Regions from separate parts of the Mitsuaria sp. 7 genome, predicted to be linked through region 2. Evidence: riboswitches for the same ligand, from Rfam matches in the RefSeq annotation. Region 2 holds a riboswitch; the other holds the start of a gene.

Region 1 (10,818 bases), 340 kb from region 2:
GTCTCCAGGATCTGGTTGACCCAGGCCTTGCCGTTGACGGTCATGGTCGCGGGCACCTCCAGCGCCGCGTCGAGCCGGGCCATCAGATGCGCGGTGTCGCCGCTCAGGTGCGGGAAGACGTCCTCGACCTCGTCGAACAGCAGCGCGACGTCGCGGCTCGCCTTCAGGAACACCTGGCTGATCTGCAGCGAGCGGTAGCGGTCGCGGCCGCTCAGCGCGTTGCCGTCGCGGTCGGCGTATTCGACTTCGTACAGGCTCAGACCGGCCTCGCGCGCCGCGACCTTCGCCAGTTCCGTCTTGCCGGTGCCCGGCGGGCCGTAGAGCAGCACGTTCACGCCGGCCTGACCCTGCGCCACCGCCTGGCGAAGCAGCGTTGCGAGCAGCGTCACGTCCTCGGCGATGAAGTCGAAGTCGGCACGCTGCAGCGGGCTCGGCGTCACCGGGCGCGTGAAGACGGCCATCAGGTCCTGCGGTCCGTCATAGGCGCGCATCAGCACCGGCGGCAGTTGCTCGCTGACCTTCATCAGGTCGGAGAGGTCGGTGATGTTGTGTTCGGCGATCAGGTTCTCGATCATGCCGACCCGCTCCAGCCGCGAGCCGGCGCGCAGCGCGTCGGCCACCTCATGCGGATCGACGCCGGCCACCTCCGCGATCGCGGCGAAGGCTTCCTGCGCGGTGTTGACCTTGAACTCGACCAGGGCGCCGCGCAGCTCGCGCTGATATCGCGCCAGCGTGCCGTAGAGCAGCAGCGCGCGCTCGGCGGCGTTCAGCTGCAGCAGCCGCCCGAGGACGTCGATGTTCTGCTCCACCAGCGTGGACCGGCTCCGCAACTGGCCGTCGAGGGCGTCGCAGGTGCAGGACAGCAGCGCCAGCAGGTCCTTGGGCGCGTCCTTGATGTATTCGTCGAGGTAGAAGAACAGCGTGCCCTCGGCGAAGGGTCCGCGCCAGACACCGTGGCGGGCGAGGAAGGCGGCATCGCCCAGCCGGTCATGGCCGGCCCACAGCGCGTGGCCCACGCAACGCCGCGCCAGATAGCCGCGCACGCGCGACAGCACCTGCGGCGGCCAGACCAGATGACGCGCGGTCAGCGCGAGCAGGCCGCTGAGATCGCGGCGGGGATTGAAGCGGTTGGCGTGGCGGACCGTCAGCGTCAGCACGAAGTGCGAGCACATGCGGTCCAGCACCGGGCTGTCGGACAGGCCCGGAGAGTCCAGCGGAAGCTGCGAGCGCTTGGCCATGGTTTGTGCGGGGGGACCACCCCTGAACGGGGCGCGCCGCACGATCTTGGCGCAGGGAAGGCCGGGGGACAAGCCCCGGGATCAATGCATGATCACGGGCTGCTGGCCCAGGTTCGCGTATTGCGCGATGAAGGCGTCGAGGTCGTCGACGTCGGGACCCTGTTCGATGAGCGCTTCCACGCCCTCCTGGAAGGTCTGGGCGAGAGCGCCCTCGATGAAGATTTCCTTGCGGGTGAACTTGTCGACGATCTCGAAGCCGTCACGCTGCAGCGAGGGAAGGTTGGTGTGGTCCACCTGGGCGGCGTGCGCAGCATCGCCAGCGGACGGAGCGACCGGTACATCGAACTGGACGACGATGTAGCTCGGTGAGTCGTAGAGCATGTGCATGAAGGACTCCTTGGTTGGAGGAGTTATGGCCTGTTGCGACAGATTCAAGACCCGTCGCTCCCAACCCAGGCCATGACCCATGGTGGCAGAACTTGCGGAACACGCTGACCGTGTCTCAAGCATTTGTGGTGCCAACCGCACAAGGTTTCACGGATATACGAACCGTAACGCGCACACACGGGATCGAGGTCAAGCGGACATGTGCGCGGCTGACCCGCTCACTCCAGCAAGCGGAGCGCCCACTGCTCGTCGTCGTCCAGACTGAAGCGCAGGTCGACCGCCAGGAAACCCCGCCGCCCATCGAGCCAGACCGACCATTGCAGTGCCGGACGGCCGGCACCTTGCGCGAGATCGCGGCGCAGGAGCCACCGGTCGCCGTCGCGCGCGCGCACCTCGAAATCCCAGTCGTTGACGCCCGCGGGACCGGCCACCGGCACGCGCAGACGTTGCCCCACGTAGGGCGCCGGTTCCGCGGCCATCATCGCGGCCAGCTGCAGCCACCACGACAGCCGGTCCTGCGTGCCCGCCGACAGGGCAAAGGCGCGCGCGCCTACAAGGAGAACCGGCCGCGCGGCGTCCCGGTCGAAGATCTGCAGCTCGCGCTCGCGGCCCTGGCGCGACACGCGGTGTCGTTCCGGCTGCAAACCTTGCGGACCGACGCGCCCTTCGCTGCGCCAGACCGGCAGTTCACGGTCGCCCGCGCGGCGTTCGAGCGTGATGTCGTAGCGGCCGTTGCCGATGTGGAAGCTCAGGGCGGCCTCACCGGGTCGGCCGTCGATGACGAACGCGTAGGCGAGCGCGCCGTCGCCGCGCAGCGGCAGCGCCAGCAGCGCGGGCACGGGACGGGTCTCGGCAGGGGGCCTTGGTTTGGGTGGGAGCGCAGGGCGCGAGACCGTGCGCCGCACGATCGGCGGAGCGACCACGGGCGCGACCGGTTCGGCCTTCGGCGGGGGCGGTGGACGTGGTGCGTCGATGACGCGGGCCGTCACCACCGGCGTGTCGATCGCCCGCGGCAGTCCGCGATCGGAGAGCGCGACTATCGCTCCCGCATGCAGCATCAGCGCCCCTGCGACGGCCGTGGCGAACGCGACCCGCTCCTGAGGTGAAAATGCCGCCAACGATCGCCCGACGAATGACTGTCCGAACACCACGATGAAACTCGCAACCTACCGCGACGGATCCCGCGACGGCCAACTGGTGGTCGTGTCGCGAGACCTGAGCCAGGCATGCTATGCCAACGGCATCGCCACGCGCCTGCAACAGGTGCTGGACGACTGGAATTTCATGGCGCCTCAACTCGAGACGCTGTCGCAGTCGCTGAACCACGGCCGGGCGCGGCACGGGTTCGCGTTCGACCCCAAGCAATGCCTGGCCCCGCTGCCGCGTCTGGCCGGCTGGATCGCCGGCGAGGCCTATCCCGAGCAGGGTCAGGCCTTGCGCGAGCGCGGCCTCGCGTGGCCGGAGCGCCTCAGCGCCCCGCTGCTGCGCGCGGGCGGCGCCGAGGCGCTGCTCGGCCCCACCGAACTGCTGGACCTGCGCACGCCCGGCCTGGAGCCCGAGCCGCAGCTCGCCGCGCTGACCGGCGACCTGGCGCAGGGCGCGGTGCCGTCGGAGGCGCTGGAATCGATCCGGTTGCTGATGCTGGTCAGCGACTGGGTGCTGCGGCCGGTGCAGCAGGAAGAACTCGCCAACGGCTGGCCCGCACTGCACAGCCGCCCCGCGCTGCAGTTCGCGCCGGTCGCCGTCACGCCGGACGAACTGCCCGGCGCCTGGTACCTCGGACGCGCGGCGCTGCAGCTGCAGGTCATGCGCAACGGGCGCAAGCAGGCGGTCGTCGACGCGAAGACCGGCATGAAATGGTCCTTCGGCGACCTGCTCGCCGAGGCCGCCCTCAACCGGCCGCTGCGTGCCGGCACGCTGGTGGGCGCGGGCACGCCGGTGCTCGGCAAGCCGGTGTCGCTCGAACCCGGCGACAGCCTGCGCATCGAGTTCAAGCTCGGCGACGGCCCGGGCCCGTTCGGTGCCATCGACATGGACCTCGCGGAGTCGGAAGATGCAGCGTCGGACGACGCCGGCATCGACGAGGACGCCACGGACGAACCCTCGAACGACGCTGCCGAGGCGACCCCCGACGCCGTCGAGACGGCAGCCCCTGACGCTCAAGAAGGAGACACCGATGACCCTGCTTCGCCGTGACCTGATCGCCCTGCTGGGCGCGGGCTGCGCCTCGCCCTGGGCGATGGCGCTGAGCCTGAGCGAGGGCGACGCCGCCTCCGGCGTGCGCGCCGCGCTCGAACGTGGCGCCCAGGCGGCGCTCGCGAACCTGGGACGCACCGATGGCTTCCTCGGCAACCCGCAAGTGAAGATCGAATTGCCTGGTGCCCTCAAGGACGCCGCACGCCTGCTGCGCACGACCGGCCAGGGCAAGCGCATCGACGACCTGATCACCTCGATGAACCGCGCCGCCGAGCAGGCGATGCCCGAGGCGCGTCAGCTGCTGGTGAGCACCGTGCGCAACATCAGCGTCGAGGACGCGGTGAAGATCGTGCGCGGCGGCGACAACGCGGTGACGCAGTTCTTCGAGGAGAAGACCCGCTCGCCGCTGTCGACGAAGTTCCTGCCCATCGTGACCAAGGCGACCGAGCGCCAGTCGCTGAGCGAGAAGTACAACGCGGTGGCCGGCAAGGCCTCGGGCTTCGGGCTCATCCGCAAGGAAGACGCCAACCTGCAGGGCTACGTCACCGACAAGGCGCTGGACGGCCTGTACTTCATGATCGGCCAGGAGGAGAAGAAGATCCGCCAGGACCCGGTCTCCACCGGCAGCGCCATCCTGAAGAAGGTCTTCGGCGGATGAGCGCGTGGCTGGACCGCTCGCACGACCTGGCGACCGTCGACGCGCTGCGGACGGTCTACGAGGCACCCACCGCGCCCGCCACGCTGGACAAGGAATGCGACCACGTCCACCCGCTGTACCGGCCGTTCATTGAAGCCTCGCCGTTCGCGATCCTTGCGACGCGCGGGCCGCATGGACTCGACACCTCGCCGCGCGGCGACGCGCCCGGCTTCATCGAAGTCGCCGATCCCAGGACGCTGCTGCTGCCCGACCGTCGCGGCAACCATCGCATCGACAGCCTGCGCAACCTGATCCACGATCCGTCGCTGGCGCTGCTGTTCCTGATCCCGGGCATCGGCGAATGCCTGCGCGTGAACGGCGTGGGCCGCATCAGCGCCTCGCCGGCGCTGCGGGAGCGCTTCGCGGTCGAGGGCCAGTTGCCGAAGTCGGTGCTGGTGATCGAGGTGCACTCGGTCTTCTTCCAGTGCGCGCGGGCGGTGAAGCGTTCGGAGTTGTGGAATCCGGCCCGCCATGTCGAGCGCACCACGCTGCCGTCGACGGGGTCCATCCTCGCCGGCCTGAGCGCGGCGGTCGACGGCGCCGCCTATGACGCCGAACTGGAAGAACGCCAGCGCCGCACGATGTATTGACGGGTTTCCTACAATCGGGGCCATGAATGCCCCGAGCTCCGCCCGTCCCGTCGTCGCCCGTCCCGTGGTCTATACCCGCGGTGCCGCCTTGCCCGCCATCCTGGCCAAGCGCATCGCCGTCCTGGACGGCGCGATGGGCACGATGATCCAGCGCTACAAGCTGACGGAAGCCGACTTCCGCGGCGCGCGCTTCGCCGATCATCCGAAGGACCTCAAGGGCAACAACGACCTGCTGGTGATGACCAAGCCCGAGGTCATCAGCGAGATCCACCGCCAGTACCTCGAGGCCGGCGCCGACATCATCGAGACCAACACCTTCGGCACGACCAGCGTGGCGCAGGAGGACTACGGCCTCCAGGACTATGCCTACGAGATGAACGTCGCCGCCGCCCGGCTGGCGCGCGAGGCCTGCGACGCGTTCAGCACGCCGGACAAGCCGCGCTTCGCGGCCGGGGCGCTCGGCCCGACGCCGCGCACCGCCTCGATCAGCCCGGACGTCAACGACCCCGGCGCGCGCAACGTCGACTTCGACACCCTGCGCGCGGCGTACTACGACCAGGCCAAGGCGCTGCTGGAAGGCGGCGTCGACCTGTTCCTGATCGAGACCATCTTCGACACGCTGAACGCCAAGGCCGCGATCTTCGCGGTCGACGAACTGATGGACGACACCGGCGAACGCCTGCCGGTGATCATCTCCGGCACGGTGACCGACGCGTCGGGCCGCATCCTGTCGGGGCAGACGGTGACGGCGTTCTGGCACTCGGTGCGGCACGCGCAGCCGCTGGCCATCGGCTTGAACTGCGCGCTGGGCGCGGCGCTGATGCGGCCCTACATCGAGGAACTCTCGAAGGCGGCCGGCGACACGCCGATCTCCTGCTACCCGAACGCCGGCCTGCCCAACCCGATGAGCGATACCGGCTTCGACGAGACGCCGGACGTGACCGGTCGCCTGGTCGGCGAGTTCGCCGCCGCGGGTTTCCTGAACATCGCGGGCGGCTGCTGCGGCACGACGCCGGACCACATCCGGGCGATCGCGCAGAAGGTCTCCGCCTACCAGCCGCGCCGCTGGGGCAGCAAGCTGTTCAGCGGGCTGGTCGCCGAAGAGATCTGAGCCTCAGTACAACTTCAGCATCGTGTCCATGTTGATCCGCAGGCGGATCTCATGCGGCGCGAGGCTGGCCGTGATGGCCTGCGCCTGCAGCCGCGTGTCGCGCAGCACCGGCGAGGTCAGCGGCGTGCCGCTGCGACCGAGCAGCGAGGCCACCAGCGGCGCGTTGGCGCTGTGGCCGCGCTTGAGCACCATGCCCTCCTCGCCGTTGGCGAGCCTGACGAGCGAGCCCGGCGGATAGAGCCCGATCGCCTTGATGAGCGCGGCGCCGGCTTCGTCCGGTTGCTGGAGTTCGTCGAGGTAGACCGCCCTCGCCGCCTGCGCCGCGGACAGCGGCCGGCGGCTGCGCCGCGGGCTCAGGCGCGCGCCGTAGACGTCGGCGCGTCGCAGCAGTCGCGCCATCAACTCGCCGTCGGAACGGCCGGCCAGCGGCCCCGGACCGGCGTCGTGATGCAGACGCACGGCGGTCAGCCAGTCCTCGTCGTCGACGCCGATCGCCAGCAGCGTCGCCGCCGCGCGGTCGCCGTGGCCGGCGAGCTGTTCGCGCTGCGCGTCGCCGAGTGATTCCGGACGCATCGCGTGCTGGTCCTGCTGCGCGCCGCTGTCCAGGTTCATCGTCAGCGCCGCCAGGCCGAGCGTGCGGCGCCGGCCTTCGCCCCAGCCGAGCTGGCGCGTGGTCATCTCCACCAGCGCCAGCGACAGCAGCGCATGCCGCGCGCTGTACTGCAGCGGCTCCTGGCCGGCGTCGTGCACCAGCATCGCGAGCGAGGCGTCCGGCTGCTGCGTCAACCGCGCCAGCACCTTGTCCAGCAGCTCCGTCAGCCGCAGCAGGAACTCCGGCCGTCGCGGATCGCGCAGCACCTGCTGCGCATGCCATTGCAGGTCGGCCCAGATGGCGGTGTGCGCCGGCGCGGTCTGCTGCGGCATCGGCATCGGCCGCGTGGGCTTGTATTCGGCGGTCGCGTTGGCCAGCGCCGACATCGACGCGCCCTGCAGCATCATCGTGTCGAGCTTGTGGGCGAGCGCGCGCTGGTACTCGCGCGTCTCGTGCGCCTGCACGAACGGGCCGCGGGCCAGCAGGTCGCGGACCTGCGGCGTGTCGGGCAGCGCGTGCCCGGAGGCGAACAGCAGATGTCCCGCCGCGTCGCGCAGCGAGAACGTCAGCACCTGTCCCACGCGCAGGCTGTTTGGTGGCAGTTGGACCAGATCCACGGTGCCTTCCCTTCGACGTGTCGTCGTCTTGTCGTTGTTGTGTCGTTGCCGCGGCGAGGATAGGGGCGCCCGAGGCCGCGCAAGGCAATACGGCACGAACAAACCAGGGCCGGATCGGTAGAATGCACGCTGTTCCCGCTCCCAGCAAGGCCGCACCCGCGCCCCTGCGGCGGCGGTGGTTTCCGAGGAGCGTTGCGACAGGTCCCGTCACCCGGGTGCCCGCCAGGCTCGGAACGGCGGTGTCGGACTCCCGGACACCGCCTCACAACGGCGCTCACCGACCCGCGTTCCGCGGGGTTGCGGTGAGTTGCGCGGCCCCGTCTTTCGTCTCAGCTCACGTCCAGCTCAGAAAAAGCGCCGCTGCCATGTCCGCCACGAATCCCGCCTCCGACAGTTCCGCATCGCCCGCCGCGCAGGTCGCCGTTCCGCCGATGAAACTCGCCGGCCTGGAGCCTGTGAACATCGGCGCCGGCACGCTCTTCGTGAACATCGGCGAACGCACCAATGTGACGGGGTCGAAGGCCTTCGCGCGGCTGATCCTGAACGGCGAGTTCGAGGCCGCGCTGGGCGTCGCCCGCCAGCAGGTCGAGAACGGCGCGCAGGTCATCGACATCAACATGGACGAGGCCATGCTCGACAGCAAGGCCGCGATGGTGCGCTTCCTCAACCTGATCGCCTCGGAGCCCGAGATCGCCCGCGTGCCGATCATGATCGACTCGTCCAAGTGGGAGGTGATCGAGGCCGGCCTGAAATGCATCCAGGGCAAGGGCATCGTCAACTCGATCTCGCTGAAGGAAGGCGAGACGGAGTTCCGCCGCCAGGCCAAGCTGATCCGCCGCTACGGCGCGGCCGCGGTGGTGATGGCCTTCGACGAGACCGGTCAGGCCGACACCTACCGGCGCAAGACCGAGATCTGCACCCGCGCCTATCGCATGCTGGTCGACGAGATCGGATTCCCGCCCGAGGACATCATCTTCGACCCCAACATCTTCGCGATCGCCACCGGCATCGAGGAGCACAACAACTACGCCGTCGACTTCATCGAGGCCACGCGCTGGATCAAGCAGAACCTGCCCGGCGCGAAGGTCAGCGGCGGCGTGTCCAACGTGTCGTTCAGCTTCCGCGGCAACGAGCCGGTGCGCGAGGCCATCCACACGGTCTTCCTGTACCACGCGATCCAGGCCGGCATGGACATGGGCATCGTCAACGCCGGCATGGTCGGCGTCTACGACGAGATCCCCGCCGACCTGCGCGAGCGCGTCGAGGACGTGGTGCTGAACCGCCGCGAGGATTCGACCGAGCGGCTGCTGGAGGTGGCCGAGACGGTCAAGGGCGCCGCCAAGGACGACAGCGCCAAGCTGGCCTGGCGCGCGGGCGACGTCGGCGCGCGGCTGTCGCATGCGCTGATCCACGGCATCACCGATTTCATCGTCGAGGACACCGAGGAAGCCTGGCAGGGCATCCTCGCCCAGGGCGGCCGACCGCTGCACGTGATCGAAGGCCCGCTGATGGCCGGCATGAACGTCGTGGGCGACCTGTTCGGCGCGGGCAAGATGTTCCTGCCGCAGGTGGTGAAGAGCGCGCGCGTGATGAAGTCCGCCGTCGCGCACCTGGTGCCCTACATCGAGGAAGAGAAACGCCTGATGGCCGCCGCCGGCGAGGACGTGCGCTCCAAGGGCAAGATCGTCATCGCCACGGTGAAGGGCGACGTGCACGACATCGGCAAGAACATCGTGACGGTGGTCCTGCAGTGCAACAACTTCGAGGTCGTCAACATGGGCGTGATGGTCCCGTGCCAGGACATCCTCGCGAAGGCCAAGGTCGAGGGCGCGGACATCATCGGCCTGTCGGGCCTGATCACGCCCAGTCTCGAGGAGATGCAGTACGTCGCCGCCGAGATGCAGCGCGACGACTACTTCCGCATGAAGAAGATCCCGCTGCTGATCGGCGGCGCGACGACCAGCCGCGTGCACACGGCCGTGAAGATCTCGCCGCACTACGAAGGACCGGTGGTCTACGTGCCGGATGCGTCGCGCTCGGTGGGCGTCTGTTCGGAACTGCTGTCGGACGAACGCGCGACGCGCTTCATCGACGAGCTGAAGTCCGACTACGAGAAGGTCCGCGAGCTGCACGCCAACAAGAAGCAGACGCCGATGGTGACGCTGGCGCAGGCCCGCGCCAACAAGCACCGCGCCGACTTCACGACCTACACGCCGGCGGTGCCGCGCTTCATCGGCCGGCGCCAGTTCCGCAACTACGACCTGGCCGAGCTCGCGCAGTGCATCGACTGGGGGCCGTTCTTCCAGACCTGGGACCTGGCGGGGCCGTTCCCGGCGATCCTCAAGGACGAGGTCGTCGGCGCCGAGGCGCAGCGCGTGTTCAGCGACGGCAAGCGCATGCTGCAGCGGCTGATCGAAGGCCGCTGGCTGACCGCCAGCGGCGTGATGGGCCTGTACCCCGCCGCGCAGGTCAACGACGACGACATCGAGATCTACAGCGACGAGTCGCGCACCGAGGTGCTGATGACCTGGCGCGGGCTGCGCATGCAGTCCGAGCGGCCGGTCGTCGACGGCGTGCGCCGGCCCAACCGCTCGCTGGCGGACTTCGTCGCGCCCAAGGGCACGGTGCCGGACTACATCGGGCTGTTCGCGGTCACCGCCGGCCTGGGCGTGGACAAGAAGGAGCAGCAGTTCGTCGACGATCTGGACGACTACTCCGCGATCATGCTGAAGGCGCTGGCGGACCGGCTGGCGGAGGCCTTCGCCGAGCGGCTGCACCAGCGCGTGCGGCTGGACCTCTGGGGCTACGCGGCCGACGAGACGCTCAGCAACGAGGAACTCATCAAGGAGTCCTACCGCGGCATCCGTCCGGCGCCGGGGTATCCGGCCTGCCCGGATCACCTGGTCAAGCGGGACATGTTCCGCGTGCTGCAGGCCGAGGACATCGGCATGGCGCTCACCGAGGGGATGGCGATGACGCCGGCGGCCAGCGTCAGCGGCTTCTACCTGGCGCATCCGGAGGCGGCCTACTTCAACGTGGGACGCATCGGGGACGACCAGGTGTCGGACTGGGCGGCGCGCATGGCGCTCGACCATCAGGACGCCCAGCGGGCCCTCGCGCCGCTGCTCGGCTGAGGCGCCGACGCAACGAAAACCGCATCACGCGGCCTTGTCTTACAGGCGGCGTTTCACCCCTTTACAAACGGGACAGTTTTCGGCCCCCGCGACTTGTAACAGCGTGGCATTCTTCGCCCATCCCCCGTTGCTAGGGGAAAACCATAAGAGGTGAATCATGGCGTTGAATACCAATCAGAAGATCGCGGCTGGGGCCGTGGGAGCGACCGTGCTGGTCGTGGCGGCCTTCTTCGCGGGGCGCCAGGCGGCGCCGTCC
Region 2 (10,818 bases):
GACGCGGCCTTCCGCGCCGCGCTGGACGAGGCGTATTACGGGATGGCCGTGTTCCTCGGACTCGAGGACTGACAGCGATCAGGCGTTGACCAGCGCCATCGACACTTCGGGGTAACGCGCCCCGGCGACCGGGTACTCGTCGAGCAGATCGCGCAGGTCCTCGCGCAGCACGTCGTTGAGCCGCAGGCGCGCGGCCATCGCGTTCTCTTCGAGCCGCGCGATCGAGCGGGTGCCCGGAATCGGCACCACGTCCGGACCGCGGTCCATCAGCCAGGCGAGCGCCAGTTGCGCCGGCGCCAGACCATGGTCGCGGGCCAGCGCGACGATCGCATCGGCCAGCGCGAGGTTCTGCGCGAAGTGGCCGTCCTGGAAGCGCGGATTGACGCGCCGCCAGTCGTTGGCGGCCAGCTGATCGGCGCTGCGGATCGCGCCGGTCAGGAAGCCGCGCCCCAGCGGGCTGTACGGCACCAGCGCGATGCCGAGCTCACGGCACGTCGGCAGCACCTCGGCCTCGACGTCGCGGGTCCACAGCGAGTACTCCGACTGCACCGCCGCGATCGGATGCACCTTGTGGGCGCGGCGGATCGTTTCGGCCGACGCCTCCGACAGCCCGATGTGGCGCACCTTGCCGGAACGCACCAGCGCGGCCATGGCGCCGACGGTCTCCTCGATCGGCACGGACTTGTCGACGCGGTGCAGGTAGTACAGGTCGATGTGGTTGACGCCGAGCCGACGCAGGCTCGCGTCGCACGCCGCGTGCACGTGCAGCGGCCGGCCGTCGACGCCGGCCGAGAGCCCGTCGGCGTTGCGCACGATGCCGAACTTCGTGGCGAGCACCACCTCGCGGCGGCGGTTGGCGAGCAGTCCGGACAGCAGGCGCTCGTTGGCGCCGTTGCCGTACATGTCAGCCGTGTCGAGGAAGTTCATCCCCAGGTCCAGCGCGCGGTGCAGGACGGCCATCGAGGCGCCCTCGTCGGCCGGGCCGTAGAAATCGGACATCCCCATGCAGCCGAGCCCGAGCGCGGAGACCTCCGGCCCGTGCGCGCCGAGCCGGCGGCGCGGCAGCTGGGGCAGGTTGTTGAGCGGTTCCCTGGACATGATGGTCATGGCGGCACTCCTTCAAAAGCGGTGAAAGCGCGACGACCGGACGGCCGCCGCGATGACCGAGAGCTTAGGAATCCGCCCCCCTCCCCCACCAGCGCAATGCTCGCCCGTCCTTGCCCGATCCTCCGGAACCCGGTCCGCCGCGCTCGCGGGCGCTGGCGCCGCGCGCGAGGGACTTGCACAATCCGATGCATGGTCGCACCCACTCCGATTCCCCTCGCCGACGGCTTCCCCGACGCGCTGCAGGCCCTGCGCGCGCAGATGGTGGATCTGACGCTCCGGCACATCGACGGCGAAGGCTCCCGCCCCACCGCCATCCCCTGCCTGCACCTGATCAAGGCCAGCTGCAGCATGCCCAAGACCGCGCCGGCGTTCTACGAGCCCGGCCTGGCCATCGTGCTGCAGGGGCGCAAGAAGGTGGAGCTCGGCACCGAGACCCTGTACTACGACCCGCTGCACTTCCTGCTGGTGTCCATGCCCATGCTGCCCAAGGGCGGCGTCATCGAGGCGACGCCGGACAAGCCCTACCTGTGCGTGCGCATCGACTGCTCGACCGCGACGCTGACGGAGCTGATGCTCGAGGTCGGCCCGGCGAGCACCGACGCGTCGCCGTCGGCGCAGTCGGGGCTGAACGTCGCGCCGGTGTCGGAGTCGCTGCTGAGCGCCGCGCTGCGGCTGATGCAGCTGCTCGACAACCCGTCGGACCAGCGCGTCATGGCGCCGCTGCTGCAGCGGGAGATCTTCTATCGCGTGCTGACGGGTCCGCTCGGTCCGCGGCTGCGCGCGCTGGCGCAGCAGGACAGCGCGACGCGCCGCCTGTCTCGCGCGATCGACGAGCTGAACCGCCGCTTCAGCGAGGCCATCAGCATCGACGAGCTGGCCGAGGTCGCGCACATGAGCGCCTCCACGCTGCATCAGCGCTTCAAGCAGCTGACGAGCATGTCGCCGATGCAGTACCAGAAGCAGCTCCGCTTGCAGCACGCGCGCCGGCTGATGCTCGGCGAAGGGCTGGACGCGGCGGCGGCGGCGCATCAGGTCGGCTACGAGAGCGCCTCGCAGTTCAGCCGCGAGTACCGGCGCCTCTTCGGCACGCCGCCGCGCGCGGACATCGAGCAGCTGCTGCGCGCCGGATGATGCCGGCGATGACGACCTCGATGCCGGACACCGACACCTTGAGCGCGATGCTGTCGCGCCATGCGCCGCGCGAAGGCGTCTGGCCGACGGCCCTGCCCAGGCTGTGGATCATCCGGCTCGACGCGCCGGGCGGCGAACTCGCGCATGCGGTGCAACCGGCCTCGCTGTGCGTGATCGCGCAGGGCGCGAAGGAGGTCCTGCTCGGCGACGAGCGCTATGTCTACGACGCGACGCGCTTCATGGTGTTCACGACCGATCTGCCGGTGAGCGCCCGCGTGACTGAAGCGACGCCGGCGCAGCCCTATCTCTGCCTTCGCCTGGACTTCGATGCGGAGGAGGTGGCGGAGCTGGTGGCGCGCAGCGGACCGCCCAAGGCGCCGGTCGCACCGAGGGAAGGCGGTGAGGGCGACGATCCGGGCCGCGGCCTGTTCGTCAGCGCCGTGACGTCCGAGATGCTCGATGCGTCCGCGCGTCTGATGCGGCTGCTCGACCATCCGGAGGACCAGGCCGCGCTCGCGGCCATGGCGATGCGGGAGCTGGTCTACCGCGTGCTGCGCAGCGACCAGGGCGAGCGCCTCGCGCAGGTCGCGCGCGCCGACAGCCAGACGCAGCGCGTGCACCGCGCGATCCGCTGGTTGAAGGCGCACTACGCGCAGCCGCTTCGCATCGAGTCGCTGGCCAAGGAGGCGCACATGAGCGCGTCCTCGCTGCACCACCACTTCCGCGCGCTGACATCGATGAGCCCGCTGCAGTATCAGAAGCAGTTGCGGCTCCAGGAAGCCCGCCGGCTGCTGATCGCCGAGGGCCTGGAAGTCGCGCGCGCCGGCCACGCGGTCGGATACGAAAGTCCGTCGCAGTTCAGCCGCGAGTACAGCCGCCTCTACGGCGCGCCGCCGTCGCGCGACGCGGCGAAGCGGCGCGACACGCCGGCTGCGCGGTTCACGGCCTGAGCCCCGGAGCATCGGGGCGGTCCGGTCGGCGTCGTCAACGGCGCCGAGCGGCCCCCTTCACTTGTTGAAGCAGTTGCCCATCATCGCGGGCGCGTCCTTCAAGCGGTCGTCGGTCGGGTTCATCGCGGCGACGCGGTTTTCATAAACCCGCGTGCATTTGCTGCCCTGACGGATCACCTTGGAGCCCGAGCCGCTGGTCGACACGCTCGACACGATGGGCAGCGTACCGGCGGCGTCGGCGATCGCCGACTCGACGGTGCGCGACGCGCTGTGCGAGCGCTCGTCGTTGCGGATCTGCTCGGCCATGCGCACCCAGGGATCGGAAGCAGGACCGGCCTTCGGCAGCGCGAGGTTGAGCGTCGTGCGGCCGTTGCCGAGCGGCGCTGAAGCGCCCGAGGCGGGCTGGGCCGCCGCCGTCACGGTCTGAATCGAGGTTGACGGCGAGGGCGCGGTGATGGCCACCTCAGGCGGCGCCACCAGGATGGCCGTCGGCACTCGCGGCATGTCGGGCCGGCGTCGTTCGAGCTCGGGTCGGGGCACAGGCAGCGCCTCGCGACTCATCGGCAACGGCAGTAGCCGCACCTCGGTCAATCGAGGCCCCTCGGCGGTCGTGCGACGCCGCCAGCCATGATCCATCCACAGCATCGACAGGAACACGGCCTGCACCAGCAACGCCGCCCCCAACCCGATCCATCGTCGCCTGCGCGCGGACCCCTCCCAATGCGCCACCGTCATGACGGCGTGCCGCGTTCCTCCATCGCGCCCTCCCCGGCGGACATGTCCCGGGGCGGGATGGTATCCGCCCCCCGTGACCGCTGCCGGAGGTCAGTTCAACTCAACTCAACTCAACTCAACTCGACTCGACTCGACTCGACTCGACGCCCCTCAGACGTCGTCGCGATCGAGCGAGGCCGACAAGCCCGCGTGCGCTTCCACTTCCGCCATCCGCTGACCGAAGGTCTCGCGCGCCATGCCCAGCGCGTCCGACCCCGCCACGAAATGCAGCGGCGGCGACGGCATCGCGGCCAGCTCGATGAAGGCCCGGCCCAGCTTCGCCGGATCGCCGGGCTGCTGGTGGTTGTAGGCCTCGTAGGTGGAGAGCGGCGGCGTGGGCAGCGTCGCGTAATCCGCGATCGACTGCGACCCGTACCGGACCGAACTGGCGTCCAGGAAGTCGGTGCGGAAGAAGCCCGGCTCGACCACCGTCACGCGGATGTTGAAGCCGGCGAGCTCGGGGGCCAGCGACGCGGTGAAGCCGTCGACGGCGAACTTCGTCGCGCAATACACCGTCGCGCCGTCGAAGCCGCGGAAGCCGCCGACCGACGCGATGTTCAGGATGTGCCCGTCGCGCTGGCGGCGCATGACCGGCAGCACCGCGCGGGTGACATGCATCAGGCCGAAGACGTTGGTGGCGAACTGACGTTCGATGTCCGCCGCGCTGATCTCCTCGAAGAGGCCGAGCTGTCCGTAGCCCGCGTTGTTGACCAGCACGTCGATGCGGCCGAAGCGCGCGACGGCCTGTTCGACCGCATGGGCGGCGTCCGCCTCGCGGCTGACGTCCAGCGGGAGGCAGAGGACCGCCTCGCCATGGTCCGCGTAGGCCGTCTTCAGCGCGTCGACGTTGCGGCCGGTGGCGACGACGCGGTCGCCGGCGGCCAGCGCCGCCCGGGCGATCTCGAGACCGAAACCGCGGTTGGCGCCAGTGATGAACCAGATCTTGCTCATGGGATTCCGTCCTTCAGGGGGGTTCAGGGGGTTCAGGGGATCAGGGCCGGACGGCAGCGGGTGCCGGGGCCGGTGGGGGGACGGATGAATCCTAGGAACGGGGCGGCGATCGCACGTGCCCGTTCCGGCGTGGCGCTTGCACGATCCGACAAAGGCGGCACTTGCGCTCCTCCCAACACCCGGGGTCGCGGGAGATGCAGGAATCCGGCGCTTGGGCTACAATCGCCGCTTGACTCGCACAAGACCACCCTCTTCAGGTCTTCTTCTGCAGCCCCTCCGGTCCCTCCCAGGGACACTTCTGCGAGCGGCTCGCACCAGCATCACCCCCCGGTTCGTGCGCTTGAGCGTTTCTGGTTTCGGCCTGCCTGTTCGCCATTCGGCTGATCGGCATCAGAAGCCACTTTCCGTGCCCCTTCTGTTCGTATCATCGAATTGGAGTGGTACACCTTCCCACACCGCGCCAAGACGGTTGCTTATTGCGATTGCCTGTCAAGGCGCACACCTCAAAATAATGATGCATAACAAACGCATTGAGGTGGGGCGATTCCTTGTCTCACCGATGACCAAACCCCATGCCGACGGCGGATTCGCCGCGGCCGTCTCGATCCAGTCGGGACGCGGCATGGCCAGCATTGATCGTGTCATGCGATTCGTGCCGACCTTCGAGACCCGCCGCGCCGCGTTGCGCTATGCGGAGACCGAAGGCACCGCCTGGGCGCGCAGCCACTGAGCCGCGCGCCGCTGATATCCAAGGCGAAGGCCTGCGGCAGACCGCGGCTGGCGCCGTTTTCATCTTCAAGAATGGAGCAAGCCGTATGGCCAAGGAAGAACTGATCGAAATGCAGGGTGTCGTGAACGAAATCCTGCCGGACTCGCGCTTCCGCGTGACGCTGGAAAACGGCCATCAGGTCATCGCCTACACGGGCGGCAAGATGCGCAAGCATCACATCCGCATCCTGGCCGGCGACGCCGTCTCCCTGGAAATGTCGCCGTACGACCTGACCAAGGGCCGGATCACCTTCCGTCACCTGCAGCGTTCGAACCACTCGGGCCCGCCGCCGGTCCGTCGCTGACGCGCCTTGCCGCGGGAGGCTCCGGCCGCCCGCGGGAGCATCGCCAGCCCTGACCGACGCCATGACCGACGTTCAGTCCGATACCGCCGCCGCGCCGGCCTCTCCGGAGGCTGGCGACGATCCGATGCCCGTGCCGCCGCCGCAGCCGGACATCGATGCGTGCTGCGGCAACGGCTGCGACCCGTGCATCTTCGACTTGCACGATCTCGCGATGGACGCGTACCGACAGGCCCTGCGGGCCTGGAAGGTCCGGCATCCCGGGACGCCTTGAGCGTCGACGGCCTGACGATTCTCCGAACCCCACCTGAAGGGCCGCCTCGCGCGGCCCTTTCCTTTTGGCGAAAGCACCACCCCGTCCGCACCCCCGTCCGCCTCCGGAGAGTGTTTTCCTTTCGTGACGTTTTCGGGGACATCCCCCGATTCAGAACCCTCGACCGCTGGCCGACATCAAGGACAGGCGCCGTACTTGCCACAGCGGCGCGGTGATCCCGCCCTCCGGAGGTCTCGATGTTCATGACCGGCCAGAACCATTTCCATGTCGCGCATTCCGACGCGCAGGCCAACTTGCGCTTCGCGCTGGCGCGGTTGAGCACCGATTGGCGGGGCCTCGATCCGTTCGGGCTGGAGATCCTGCTGCGTCATCTGCTGATGGCGGAGCACCGCTGCATGCCCCATCCCAGCGTGATGCGCGAGCGTCCCACCAACCGCTGGCTGCTGCCGCGCCTGCGTCGCCGGCGGATCGAGGTGGCGGAGCGCCTGGTCGCCGTCGGGGGCCGGGTCAGCCATGCGGCGCTGGCCCGCGTGCTGCCGCGCGGGCATGACTGGCCGGGCGTCTCGGCGCTGGTCGGCCGTCATGCGTGGGATCCGGTCGAGGGACGCCAGCCGCGCCCCCACCGCCCGGTCGTCGACGAGCCGAGCTACCCCCGCGCCAGCAGCAGCGCCCGGGCCACTTCCGCGAAGCCGTCGCCGCGCTCGGTCGCGGTGACGTAGGCGGGCGGGTGATCCAGCATCGGCAGGAAACGCGCGATGTTGGCCACCCCCACCGAGAGCGGCATGCGCTCGAACATCAGCTGATCGTTCGTCGAGTCGCCGACATACACCCACTCGACCGGATCGAAGTCCAGGCCCGTCAGCCGCTTCACCGCCCACTGCGCGGCGGTCCACTTGCTGTGATCGCCGATCCAGCCGTTCACGTGGATCGAGCTGACCGTCGCCACCAGCCCGTGCGCGCGCATGCGGTCGCAGACCGCGGCGATCGCGTCGTCGTCCAGCGTCGTGAACTCGCTGTGGTCGACGGCGATGTCGGTCAACCGGCCGGCGCTGTCGCGCGCGAGCATGGCGCCGGGCACGGTCGCGACGATGTCGCGCGCGCAGGCCTGGAGTCGCGCGAAATTCGCCAGACGCGTGTCGTCGTCCTGGGCGAACTCGGTGGCGAGCCCGCCTCCCTCGCGGTGCAGCAATACCCCGCCGTTTTCCGCCACGATCCCCCGGACCGGCCACGCCATGGCGAAGGGCTCGCTCCAACCGGCGGGCCGTCCCGTGATCGCGATGACCGGTACGCCGGCCGCCTGCAGCCGCTGCAGCGCCTCCAGCGCGGCGGGCGCGATGGCGCCCTCCGCCGTCAGCGTGTCGTCGATGTCCGTCAGCACCCCGCGCAGGGGGAGCCAGGCCGCGCGGGGGCAGTCGCTGAGCGGGGGGATCGTTCGCATGGGGGGCGATTGTGGCCCCGGCCACAACGCTGTCATCGAGCGCCGGCTGAACTTGACTACAATCGCGCCCTGTTCCGAGGAGCGTTGCGACCTCCCATCCCATCGAGGCCAGGCTCGGAACCGCCGCGCGGCGACACGTCCGCGGCAATGGCAACCGCGCTCACCCGTCGACCCTTCGCAGGCCGGGTGAGGACCGAGCGGCAAACGCCCTCTCCGCATCTCCCCGCCCCCTGATCGTTGGTGTCGACGGCCCTTCTTCGCAGGAGTCCGCATGAACGCCCAACTGAAGCCGCTGGCCCAAGACCAGTACCTGATCAAAGACCTGTCGCTGGCCGACTGGGGCCGCAAGGAGATCAAGATCGCCGAGAGCGAGATGCCCGCGCTCATGGCCATCCGCGAGGAATACGCCGCCGCGCAGCCGCTCAAGGGCGCGCGCATCACCGGCTCGCTGCACATGACCATCCAGACGGCCGTGCTGGTCGAGACGCTGCAGGCGCTGGGCGCCGAAGTGCGCTGGGCCTCGTGCAACATCTTCTCGACGCAGGACCACGCCGCCGCCGCGCTGGTCGCCGTCGGCACCCCGGTGTTCGCCTACAAGGGCGAGACGCTGGAAGACTACTGGGACTACACCCACCGCATCTTCGACTTCGGCGCCAAGGACACCGCGGGCGAAGGCCCCAACATGATCCTGGACGACGGCGGCGACGCGACGCTGCTGATGCACCTGGGCCAGAAGGCCGAGAAGGACCTGTCCGTGCTGGCCAACCCGGGCAGCGAGGAAGAGCGCATCCTGTTCGCCGCGATCAAGAAGAAGGTCGCCGAGGACGCCACCTGGTACACCCGCAAGAGCGCCGAGATCATCGGCGTCACGGAAGAGACGACCACGGGCGTGCACCGCCTGAAGGAAATGTCGGCCAAGGGCACGCTGCTGTTCCGCGCGATCAACGTCAACGACTCGGTCACCAAGAGCAAGTTCGACAACCTGTACGGCTGCCGCGAGTCGCTGGTGGACGGCATCAAGCGCGCCACCGACGTGATGATCGCCGGCAAGATCGCCGTGATCGCCGGCTACGGCGACGTGGGCAAGGGCTCGGCGCAGGCCATGCGCGCGCTGTCGGCGCAAGTGTGGGTCACCGAGATCGACCCGATCTGCGCACTGCAGGCCGCGATGGAAGGCTTCCGCGTCGTGACGATGGAATACGCCGCCGACAAGGCCGACATCTTCGTCACCACGACCGGCAACAAGGGCGTGATCCGCCATGAGCACATGGCCGCGATGAAGCACAACGCCATCGTCTGCAACATCGGCCACTTCGACAACGAGATCGACATCGCCTCGATCGAGAAGTACGAGTGGGAAGAGATCAAGCCGCAGGTCGACCACGTGATCTTCCCCGACGGCAAGCGCATCATCCTGCTGGCCAAGGGCCGTCTGGTGAACCTGGGCTGCGGCACGGGCCACCCGAGCTACGTGATGTCGTCCAGCTTCGCCAACCAGACGATCGCGCAGATCGAGCTGTTCGCGCACAAGGACGCCTACGCCGTCGGCCAGGTCTACGTGCTGCCCAAGCACCTGGACGAGCACGTCGCCCGCCTGCAGCTGAAGACGCTGAACGCGCAGCTGAGCGAGCTGACGGACGAGCAGGCCGCCTATATCGGCGTGTCGAAGTCGGGCCCGTACAAGCCCGATACCTACCGTTATTGATTGACTGACCCGAGACCCGACCATGCGTGCTGACCAGCTGCTTCTCTCCCTCGGCCTGGCGCCCACGCGCTCGGCTGCCCAGCGGCTGATCGACGCGCGTGCGGTCGAGTGGGAAGGCCCCAAGGGCTGGACCGTCGTGCGCAAGTGCGGCGAGGACCTGACCGAGACAACGCCCCTGCGCGTGACGGACGACGCCGAGCTGCGTTACGTCTCGCGCGGCGGGCTCAAGCTCGAAGGTGCGCTGGCCAAGGTCGGCTTGTCGGTGGCGGGCCTCACGGCGCTGGACATGGGCCAGAGCGCGGGCGGGTTCACCGACGTGCTGCTCAAGGCGGGTGCGACGCACGTGACCGGCATCGATGTCGGCCACAGCCAGCTGCATGAGACCTTGAAGGCGGATCCGCGCGTGACCGCCCATGAAGGCATGCACGTGAAGGACTACGTCCCCGCGGAACCCTTCGATCTGGTCGTGGGCGACCTGAGCTTCATCTCGATGATCGGCACGCTCAAGCACGTGGTCGGCTGGCTCAAGCCGCAAGGCCAGGCGCTGCTGCTGATCAAGCCGCAGTACGAGCTGGGGCCGAAGGCCTTGAACAAGAACGGCATCGTCAAGGACAAGTCGCAATACGTCGTGCTCAAGGAGCAGGCCCTGGCGGCCGCCGAGAAGCGCGACCTCGTCGTCAAGGGCTGGTTCGAAAGCCCCGTGACCGGCGGCGACGGCAACACCGAATTCTTCATCTGGGTTCAGAAACCATGACGACGCCCGTCAGCATCGAATTCTTTCCGCCCAACACACCCGTCGGCACCGAGAAGCTGAAGACCGTCGTGCAGGAGCTGCGCGCGGTGAATCCGCAGTACTTCAGCGTCACCTACGGCGCGGGCGGCTCGACGCGCGAGAAGACGCTGTCGACCGTCGCCGACATCGCCTCATCGGGCTTCGATGCGGCGCCTCACCTGTCCTGCGTGGGCTCGACGCGCGAGAACATCGCCGAGATCCTGGCGACCTACCGCGACCAGAACATCCGGCGCGTCGTCGCGCTGCGCGGCGACCTGCCCAGCGGCACGGCGACGGCGGGCGAGTTCCGCTACGCGGCCGAGCTGGTGCGCTTCATCCGCGAGACGCAAGGCGCGGACTGGGACATCGAGGTCGCCGCCTATCCCGAGTACCACCCGCAGCAGCGCTACGCGGCGCGCGACCTGCAGTTCTTCGCCGACAAGGTGCGCGCCGGCGCCAGCGGCGCGATCACGCAGTTCTTCTACAACCCCGATGCCTACTTCCATTTCGTCGACGCGACGCGGGCGATGGGCGTGGAGGTGCCGATCGTGCCGGGCATCATGCCGATCAACAACTTCGCGCGCATCGCGCAGTTCGCGCAGCGCGACGGCATCGAGATCCCGCGCTGGGTCGCGCTGAAGATGGA

The links. A riboswitch is a leader RNA that binds a small molecule or an ion and turns the genes downstream of it on or off. The one in region 2 is predicted to bind S-adenosylhomocysteine.
Region 1: another riboswitch for S-adenosylhomocysteine. It lies ahead of metH (methionine synthase); the one in region 2 lies ahead of ahcY (adenosylhomocysteinase).

The regions. Positions count from the first base shown of each region.
Region 1 covers NZ_CP011514.1:4,832,128-4,842,945, reverse strand. The annotation lists gene ABE85_RS21295 (ATP-binding protein) at 1-1,238, opposite strand, end outside; gene ABE85_RS21290 (DUF3567 domain-containing protein) at 1,320-1,625, opposite strand; gene ABE85_RS21285 (hypothetical protein) at 1,844-2,683, opposite strand; gene ABE85_RS21280 (fumarylacetoacetate hydrolase family protein) at 2,778-3,821, shown strand; gene ABE85_RS21275 (DUF4197 domain-containing protein) at 3,802-4,479, shown strand; gene ABE85_RS21270 (pyridoxamine 5'-phosphate oxidase family protein) at 4,476-5,108, shown strand; gene ABE85_RS21265 (homocysteine S-methyltransferase family protein) at 5,131-6,219, shown strand; gene ABE85_RS21260 (hypothetical protein) at 6,223-7,428, opposite strand; S-adenosyl-L-homocysteine riboswitch at 7,607-7,711, shown strand; gene metH (methionine synthase) at 7,794-10,562, shown strand; gene ABE85_RS21250 (glycine zipper 2TM domain-containing protein) at 10,720-10,818, shown strand, end outside.
Region 2 covers NZ_CP011514.1:4,489,424-4,500,241, forward strand. The annotation lists gene ABE85_RS19640 (DNA glycosylase AlkZ-like family protein) at 1-72, shown strand, start outside; gene ABE85_RS19645 (aldo/keto reductase) at 79-1,107, opposite strand; gene ABE85_RS28535 (AraC family transcriptional regulator) at 1,297-2,238, shown strand; gene ABE85_RS19655 (AraC family transcriptional regulator) at 2,247-3,188, shown strand; gene ABE85_RS19660 (hypothetical protein) at 3,246-3,872, opposite strand; gene ABE85_RS19665 (SDR family NAD(P)-dependent oxidoreductase) at 4,074-4,913, opposite strand; gene ABE85_RS28080 (hypothetical protein) at 5,473-5,643, shown strand; gene infA (translation initiation factor IF-1) at 5,729-5,986, shown strand; gene ABE85_RS19675 (oxidoreductase-like domain-containing protein) at 6,048-6,257, shown strand; gene ABE85_RS19680 (hypothetical protein) at 6,494-6,976, shown strand; gene ABE85_RS19685 (HAD-IIB family hydrolase) at 6,904-7,695, opposite strand; S-adenosyl-L-homocysteine riboswitch at 7,766-7,864, shown strand; gene ahcY (adenosylhomocysteinase) at 7,967-9,400, shown strand; gene ABE85_RS19695 (TlyA family RNA methyltransferase) at 9,423-10,154, shown strand; gene metF (methylenetetrahydrofolate reductase [NAD(P)H]) at 10,151-10,818, shown strand, end outside.